2 linked regions of the Orrella dioscoreae genome follow. The protein of the gene in region 1 interacts with the protein of each later gene in a pairwise test. Links are inferred from orthologs where the notes say so. Each region holds a gene or a part of one and is shown in the gene's direction. Other genes may lie near its edges.

Region 1 (3,359 bases):
AGACAGCGACGAGCCGCTGGAAATCGACGTGGCCGCCGGCCAGATCCGCTTCCGCTTCGGCGCGGTGGAACTGGTGTCGAAGCTGGTCGAGGGCAAGTTCCCCGACTTCACGCGCGTCATTCCCACCACCTACACGCGCCACTTCAACGTCAACCGCGAAGCGCTCCTGGGCAGCCTGCAGCGCGCCGCGATCCTGACCACCGACAAGTTCAAGGGCGTGCGCCTGCAACTGGCGCAACACCAGATGAAGATCTCGTCCTCCAACGCCGAGCAGGAAGAGGCGCAGGAAGAGATCGATATCGACTACGGCCACGAAGCCCTGGATGTGGGCTTCAACGTCAGCTACCTGCTCGACGTGCTGTCCAACATCAAGACCGAGGAAGTGACCTGGTCGGTCATGCCCGACGCCAACGCGTCGGCGCTGATCACGCTGCCTGGCGACGAGCAGTTCAAGTACGTCGTCATGCCGATGCGGATCTGATCCCCCGACCCTGGCCCCTGCCGTCCACCCGATAAAGAGTAAATATGTCCGATACGACTTCCCGCGATCCCGCCGAATATGGCGCCGACTCAATCAAGATGCTCAAAGGCCTGGAGGCGGTGCGCAAGCGCCCGGGCATGTACATCGGCGACACCTCCGACGGGACCGGCCTGCACCACATGGTCTTCGAAGTGGTGGACAACGCCATCGACGAAGCGCTGGCGGGTTATTGCGACGACATCGTGGTGACCATCCACACCGACAACTCCATTTCGGTGTCGGACAACGGCCGGGGCATTCCCACCGACGTCCACAAGGATGACGAATTCCAGCGCAGCGCCGCGGAAATCGTCATGACCGAACTGCACGCCGGCGGCAAGTTCGACCAGAACTCCTACAAGGTCTCGGGCGGCCTGCACGGCGTGGGCGTGTCCTGCGTGAACGCGCTGTCGACCTGGCTGCGCCTGACCATCCGCCGCAATGGCGAAACGCACAAGATGGAGTTCCGCCGCGGCGAGCGCGTGGCGCCGCTCGCGGTCGTGGGCCCCACCGAGGGCCGCGGCACGGAAGTCCACTTCCTGGCCGATCCGGAAATCTTCAACAACATCGAGTTCCACTACGAGATCCTCTCCAAGCGCCTGCGCGAGCTCTCGTTCCTGAACAACGGCGTGAAGATCCGCCTGATCGACCAGCGCAACGGCAAGGAAGAGAACTTCGCGTTCTCGGGCGGCGTGCGCGGCTTCGTGGAATACATCAACCGCAACAAGACCACGTTGCATGGCAATGTGTTCTCGGTCAGCACCGAATCGTCGGCCGGCGGCACCAACGTCGGCGTGGACGTGGCCATGCAGTGGAACGACGGCTACAACGAAAGCGTGCTGTGCTTCACCAACAACATCCCGCAGCGCGACGGCGGCTCGCACCTGACCGGCCTGCGCGCGGCGATGACCCGCATCATCAACAAGTACATCGCCGACAACGAACTGGCCAAGAAGGCCAAGGTCGAGACCACCGGCGATGACTTGCGCGAAGGCCTGACCTGCGTGCTGTCGGTCAAGGTGCCCGAGCCCAAGTTCAGCAGCCAGACCAAGGACAAGCTGGTGTCCAGCGAAGTGCGCCCCGCGGTGGAAGAGGCCGTGTCGCGCACGCTGGAAACCTGGCTGCTGGAGCACCCGAACGATGCCAAGGCGCTGTGCGCCAAGGTCGTGGAAGCCGCCCGGGCCCGCGAGGCCGCGCGCAAGGCGCGCGAAATGACCCGCCGCAAGAGCGTGCTGGAAGGCGCCGGCCTGCCCGGCAAGCTGGCCGACTGCCAGGAAAAGGACCCCGCCCTGTGCGAGATCTACATCGTCGAGGGTGACTCCGCGGGCGGTTCCGCCAAGCAGGGCCGCGACCGCAAGTTCCAGGCCATCCTGCCGCTGCGCGGCAAGGTGCTGAACGTGGAGAAGGCGCGTTTCGACCGCCTGATCGCCAGCGAGCAGATCGCCACGCTGATCACCGCGCTGGGCACCAGCATCGGCCCCGACTTCAACGTCGAGAAGCTGCGCTACCACCGCATCATCATCATGACCGACGCGGACGTGGACGGCGCGCACATCCGCACGCTGCTGCTCACGCTGCTGTATCGCCAGATGCCCGAGCTGGTGGCGCGCGGCTATGTCTACATCGCCCAGCCGCCGCTCTACAAGGTGAAGGCTGGCCGTGAAGAGCGCTACCTGAAGGACGAGCAGGAAGAAGCCCAGTTCATGATGCAACTGGCGCTGAAGGATGCCGAGGTCATTCCGGCGCCGGGCGCCGAGCCCCTGCGCGGCGAGTCGCTGGCCGAGCTGGCCCGCCAATACGTGCTGGCCGATGCCGTCATCGCCCGCCTGTCGCGCGTCTTCGACGAATCGGCGCTGTCGGCCATCGCCGAAGGCGTGTCCATCGAGCTGGACGACGAAGCCCAGGCGCAAGCCTCGGCCCAGCGCCTGCAGGCCGCGCTGGAAGCGGCCGAGCTGCTGCCCAACCAGGTGGAAGTGGTGGCGCAGTACGTCGCCGAGTCCGAGAAGCACCGCCTGCTGGTCAACCGCAAGCACCACGGCAATGTGCGCGTCAGCGTCATCGACGCCGACTTCGTGCGCGGCGCCGACTACGCCGTGCTGGCCAAGGTCGCCGAGATCTTCAAGGACCGCCTGAGCGCGGGCGCCATGGTGGCGCGCGGCGAAGGCGAGAAGCGCCGCGAGCAGCCCATCGCCGATTTCCGCGAAGCCATGCAATGGCTGCGCAGCGAGGCCGAGCGCGGCGTCAGCAAGCAGCGCTACAAGGGCCTGGGCGAAATGAACCCCGACCAGCTCTGGGAAACCACCATGGACCCCAAGGTGCGCCGCCTGCTGCGCGTGCAGATCGAGGACGCCATCGCGGCCGACGCGATCTTCACGACGCTGATGGGCGACCCGGTGGAGCCGCGCCGCGCGTTCATCGAAGAGCACGCGCTGTCGGCGAGCAACCTGGACGTGTAAACCCAGGCGGCCCTCACGGGCCGCGCCACGCCAAATGAAAAAGGGCTGCAGTGATGCAGCCCTTTTGTCCTGCGGCGACGATGCCGCCGATGCCGACCAGGCTGCCCGCCTTGAAGCCGCTCACGTGGGCGCCGTAGGCGTTGATGGCCATCGTGCTGGGCGCCTGGTGCAGTGAGTCAGGGGATGGGATCAGCGGGCGGACGACAGGCGGGCCGCCGCGGCCCGGGCCAGCCGCCCGGGGGCCTGTTCGTCGGCATGCCAATGCAGCGCGGGCTCGATGAGTTCCAGTTCCATCAGGGTGAACCGCCCTCCGATCTCGATGCCGTCGACCCGTGCATACAGCGGCATGGGGTGTCCCAGCGCGCTCAGGCCGTCCAGGACGG
Region 2 (3,535 bases), 3.2 Mb from region 1 along the record:
TGAAGACGACCTTGCTGGCAGTCGGGGTAGGAGCAACGGGCTTGGGGGCCGGGGCAGCTTGAGCGACCGGAACGCCGTCGCAGCCGGGGATGCCGGTCGCGGGGGTCCAGAACGCATTGCGCCAGCACAGTTCGTTGGTGCCGTTCTTCCAGACATCACCGAAAGCGCTGCGCCAGTTGTCGACGGTTTGAGCGGAAGCTGCACCCGACGCCGTCATGGCGGCAAAGGCAAGCGCCAGAGCGAATTTGGAGGGCTTGTTCATGTTTCTCCTCGTTGAGCTTGAAGCTGGATAAGTGACTCGCAGCGAACCCCCGCTGCATATCAGGAAAACGGGGCCAGTATAGCAACGGCTAAAGCACGGTCAAAGAATCGCCTACTGGGTTTCCTGCGTGCTGGAAACAATCTTAAGGCATTTGCCAGCCTTTGGATTGCCCTGGGAGCCCCATTCTGGCTGGATGCGGGCATTTCTCCCGGATGCCGCGAGTTGCTGTTGGTTTTTGGCAACAAGCAAAAGGGGGCGCTTGCATGCCTTGCTCAAATCCTGGGCAGCGGCGCTCCGGAGGGCGGGTGATAGAATCCACGGCTTACCCTGTGAAGGGTCAGCCCTCTATATATATAGATAGACGCCTCAGCCTATGGATTCCTTCGCCAAGGAAACTCTTCCAATTTCGTTGGAAGAAGAAATGCGCCGCAGCTACCTCGATTACGCAATGAGCGTGATCGTGGGCCGGGCACTCCCGGACGTGCGCGACGGCTTGAAGCCCGTGCATCGCCGCGTGCTCTACGCCATGCACGAGCTGAACAACGACTGGAATCGTGCCTACAAGAAGTCGGCGCGTATCGTCGGTGACGTGATCGGTAAATACCACCCGCACGGCGACCAGTCCGTTTACGACACCATCGTCCGCATGGCGCAGGATTTCTCCCTGCGCTACATGCTGGTGGATGGCCAGGGCAACTTCGGCTCCATCGACGGCGACAACGCCGCCGCCATGCGTTACACCGAAATCCGCCTGGCCAAGATCGCCCACGAACTGCTGGCCGACATCGACCAGGAGACGGTCGATTTCGGGCCCAACTATGACGGCAGCGAAAGCGAGCCGCTGCTGCTGCCCTCGCGCCTGCCCAACCTGCTGGTCAACGGCAGCTCGGGCATCGCCGTGGGCATGGCCACCAACATCCCGCCCCACAACCTGGGCGAAGTGGTGGACGGCTGCCTGTTCGCCCTGCGCAATCCCGAGTGCACGGTCGATGAGCTCATCGAGCTGATCCCGGCGCCGGATTTCCCCACGGGCGGCATCATCTACGGCATGTCCGGCGTGCGCGAAGGCTATCGCACGGGCCGCGGCCGCCTGATCATGCGCGCGAAGACGCACTTCGAGGACATGGAGCGTGGCAACCGCCAGTCCATCGTGGTCGACGAGCTGCCCTACCAGGTCAACAAGAAGACGCTGCAGGAGCGCATCGCCGAGCTGGTCAACGACAAGAAGATCGAAGGCATCTCGGACATCCGCGACGAATCCGACAAGGACGGCATGCGCCTTGTCATCGAGTTGAAGCGCGGCGAAGTGCCCGAGGTCGTGCTGAACAACCTCTACAAGCACACGCAACTGCAGGACACCTTCGGGATGAACCTGGTCGCGCTGGTCGATGGCCAGCCGCGCCTGCTCAACCTGAAGCAGATGGTGCATTACTTCCTGCTGCATCGCCGCGAAGTGGTCACCCGCCGCACGGTGTTCCAGCTGCGCAAGGCCCGCGAGCGCGGCCACGTGCTGGAAGGCCTGGCCGTCGCGCTGGCCAACATCGATGACTTCATCGCGATCATCAAGGCAGCGCCCACGCCGCCGGTGGCGCGCCAGGAGCTGATGAACCGCGACTGGGATTCCTCGCTGGTGCGCGAGATGCTGTCGCGCGCCGACACCGAGACCTCGGGCGGCCGCGCCGCCTATCGTCCGGAGAACCTGCCGGAGGAGTGCGGCCTGCAGGCCGACGGCCGCTATCGCCTGAGCGAAGGCCAGGCCCAGGAAATCCTGAACATGCGCCTGCAGCGCCTGACGGGCCTGGAGCAGGACAAGATCGTCGGCGAGTACAAGGACGTCATGGCCGCCATCGCCGACCTGCTGGACATCCTGGCCACGCCTGCGCGCATCACGACCATCATCGGCGACGAGCTGCAGGCCATCAAGGCCGAGTTCACCGCCAACGGCAAGGACGCGCGCCGTTCGCACATCGAGCTGAACGCCACCGAGCTGGATACCGAAGACCTGATCACGCCGCTCGACATGGTCGTGACGCTCTCGGCTGGCGGCTACATCAAGAGCCAGCCGCTGTCCGAGTACCGTTCCCAGCGCCGTGGCGGCCGAGGCAAGCAGGCCACGGCCATGAAGGAAAACGACTGGGTCGACCAGCTCTTCATCGCCAACACGCACGACTTCCTGCTGTGCTTCTCCGACCGCGGCCGCGTTTATTGGCTGAAGGTCTGGGAAGTGCCGCAGGGCACGCGCAATTCGCGTGGCCGCCCGATCGTGAACATGTTCCCGCTGAGCGATGGCGAGAAGATCACGGTGGTGCTGCCCGTCAAGGAATTCAGCGAAGACCACTACGTCTTCATGGCGACCTCGCGCGGCACGGTCAAGAAGACCCCGCTGTCCGATTTCTCCAACCCCCGCAAGGCCGGCATCATCGCCGTCGACCTGGACGAGGGCGACTTCCTGATCGGTGCGGACCTGTCCGACGGCAAGCACGACGTGATGCTGTTCTCCGATTCCGGCAAGGCCGTGCGCTTCGACGAGAACGACGTGCGTCCGATGGGCCGCAACGCCCGCGGCGTGCGCGGCATGATGCTGGAAGAGGGCCAGACGGTCATCGCCATGCTGGTGGCCGGCGACGAGTCGCAAAGCGTGCTGACCGCCACCGAAAACGGCTATGGCAAGCGCACCCCCATCCTCGAGTACACGCGCCACGGCCGTGGCACCAAGGGCATGATCGCCATCCAGACCTCCGCCCGCAACGGCAAGGTCGTGGGCGCCGTGCTGGTGATGCCGTCCGACGAGATCATGCTGATCACCACGGGCGGCGTGCTGGTGCGCACCCGCGTCGCGGAAATCCGCGAAATGGGCCGCGCCACGCAAGGCGTCACGCTCATCAGCGTGGACGACGGCAGCCATCTGTCGGGCGTGCGCCGCGTGGTCGAAAGCGATGCCGATGTCGGCGAGGACGAGGAAGACCTGGCCGAGGGCGTCGCCCCGGCCGAGGGTGGCGAGGCGCCCGCTGGCGGCGAAGAGGAATAAGACCATGACCCAGGCGAAGACTCGCCCCTGGAACTTCTCTGCCGGTCCGTCGGTGCTGCCGGTGCCGGTGCTGGAGCAGGCTGCCGCGGAAATGCTGGATTGGCACGGCTGCGGCATGTCGGTGATGGAAATGAGCCATCGCGGCAAGCAGTTCGTGCAGATCTGCGACGAGGCCGAGGCCGACCTGCGCACGCTGCTGGGCGTCACGGATGACTATGCCGTGATGTTCATGCAGGGCGGCGCCA

Evidence for each region.
Region 2: the proteins of gyrB (region 1) and gyrA interact in binary tests that used the Escherichia coli proteins (3 or more experiments, as listed by UniProt). The link is inferred for Orrella dioscoreae from one-to-one orthologs.

Annotation. Positions count from the first base shown.
Region 1 is NZ_LT907988.1:4,842,539-4,845,897, reverse strand. The notes cover bases 208-3,250. They hold gyrB (DNA topoisomerase (ATP-hydrolyzing) subunit B), read left to right. Parts: upstream 208-525; coding sequence 526-2,976; downstream 2,977-3,250. Other genes in these bases: ODI_RS22145 (ATP-grasp domain-containing protein), read right to left, coding at 3,166-3,250; ODI_RS22400 (hypothetical protein), read right to left, coding at 2,990-3,127; dnaN (DNA polymerase III subunit beta), read left to right, coding at 208-481. Also shown: more of dnaN, read left to right, coding at 1-207; more of ODI_RS22145, read right to left, coding at 3,251-3,359. UniProt on the Escherichia coli protein: DNA gyrase negatively supercoils closed circular double-stranded DNA in an ATP-dependent manner to maintain chromosomes in an underwound state.
Region 2 is NZ_LT907988.1:1,648,678-1,652,212, forward strand. What follows is about bases 272-3,490. They hold gyrA (DNA gyrase subunit A), read left to right. Parts: upstream 272-635; coding sequence 636-3,290; downstream 3,291-3,490. Other genes in these bases: serC (3-phosphoserine/phosphohydroxythreonine transaminase), read left to right, coding at 3,295-3,490. In the rest of the region: outer membrane protein OmpA, read right to left, coding at 1-262; more of serC, read left to right, coding at 3,491-3,535. UniProt on the Escherichia coli protein: A type II topoisomerase that negatively supercoils closed circular double-stranded (ds) DNA in an ATP-dependent manner to maintain chromosomes in an underwound state.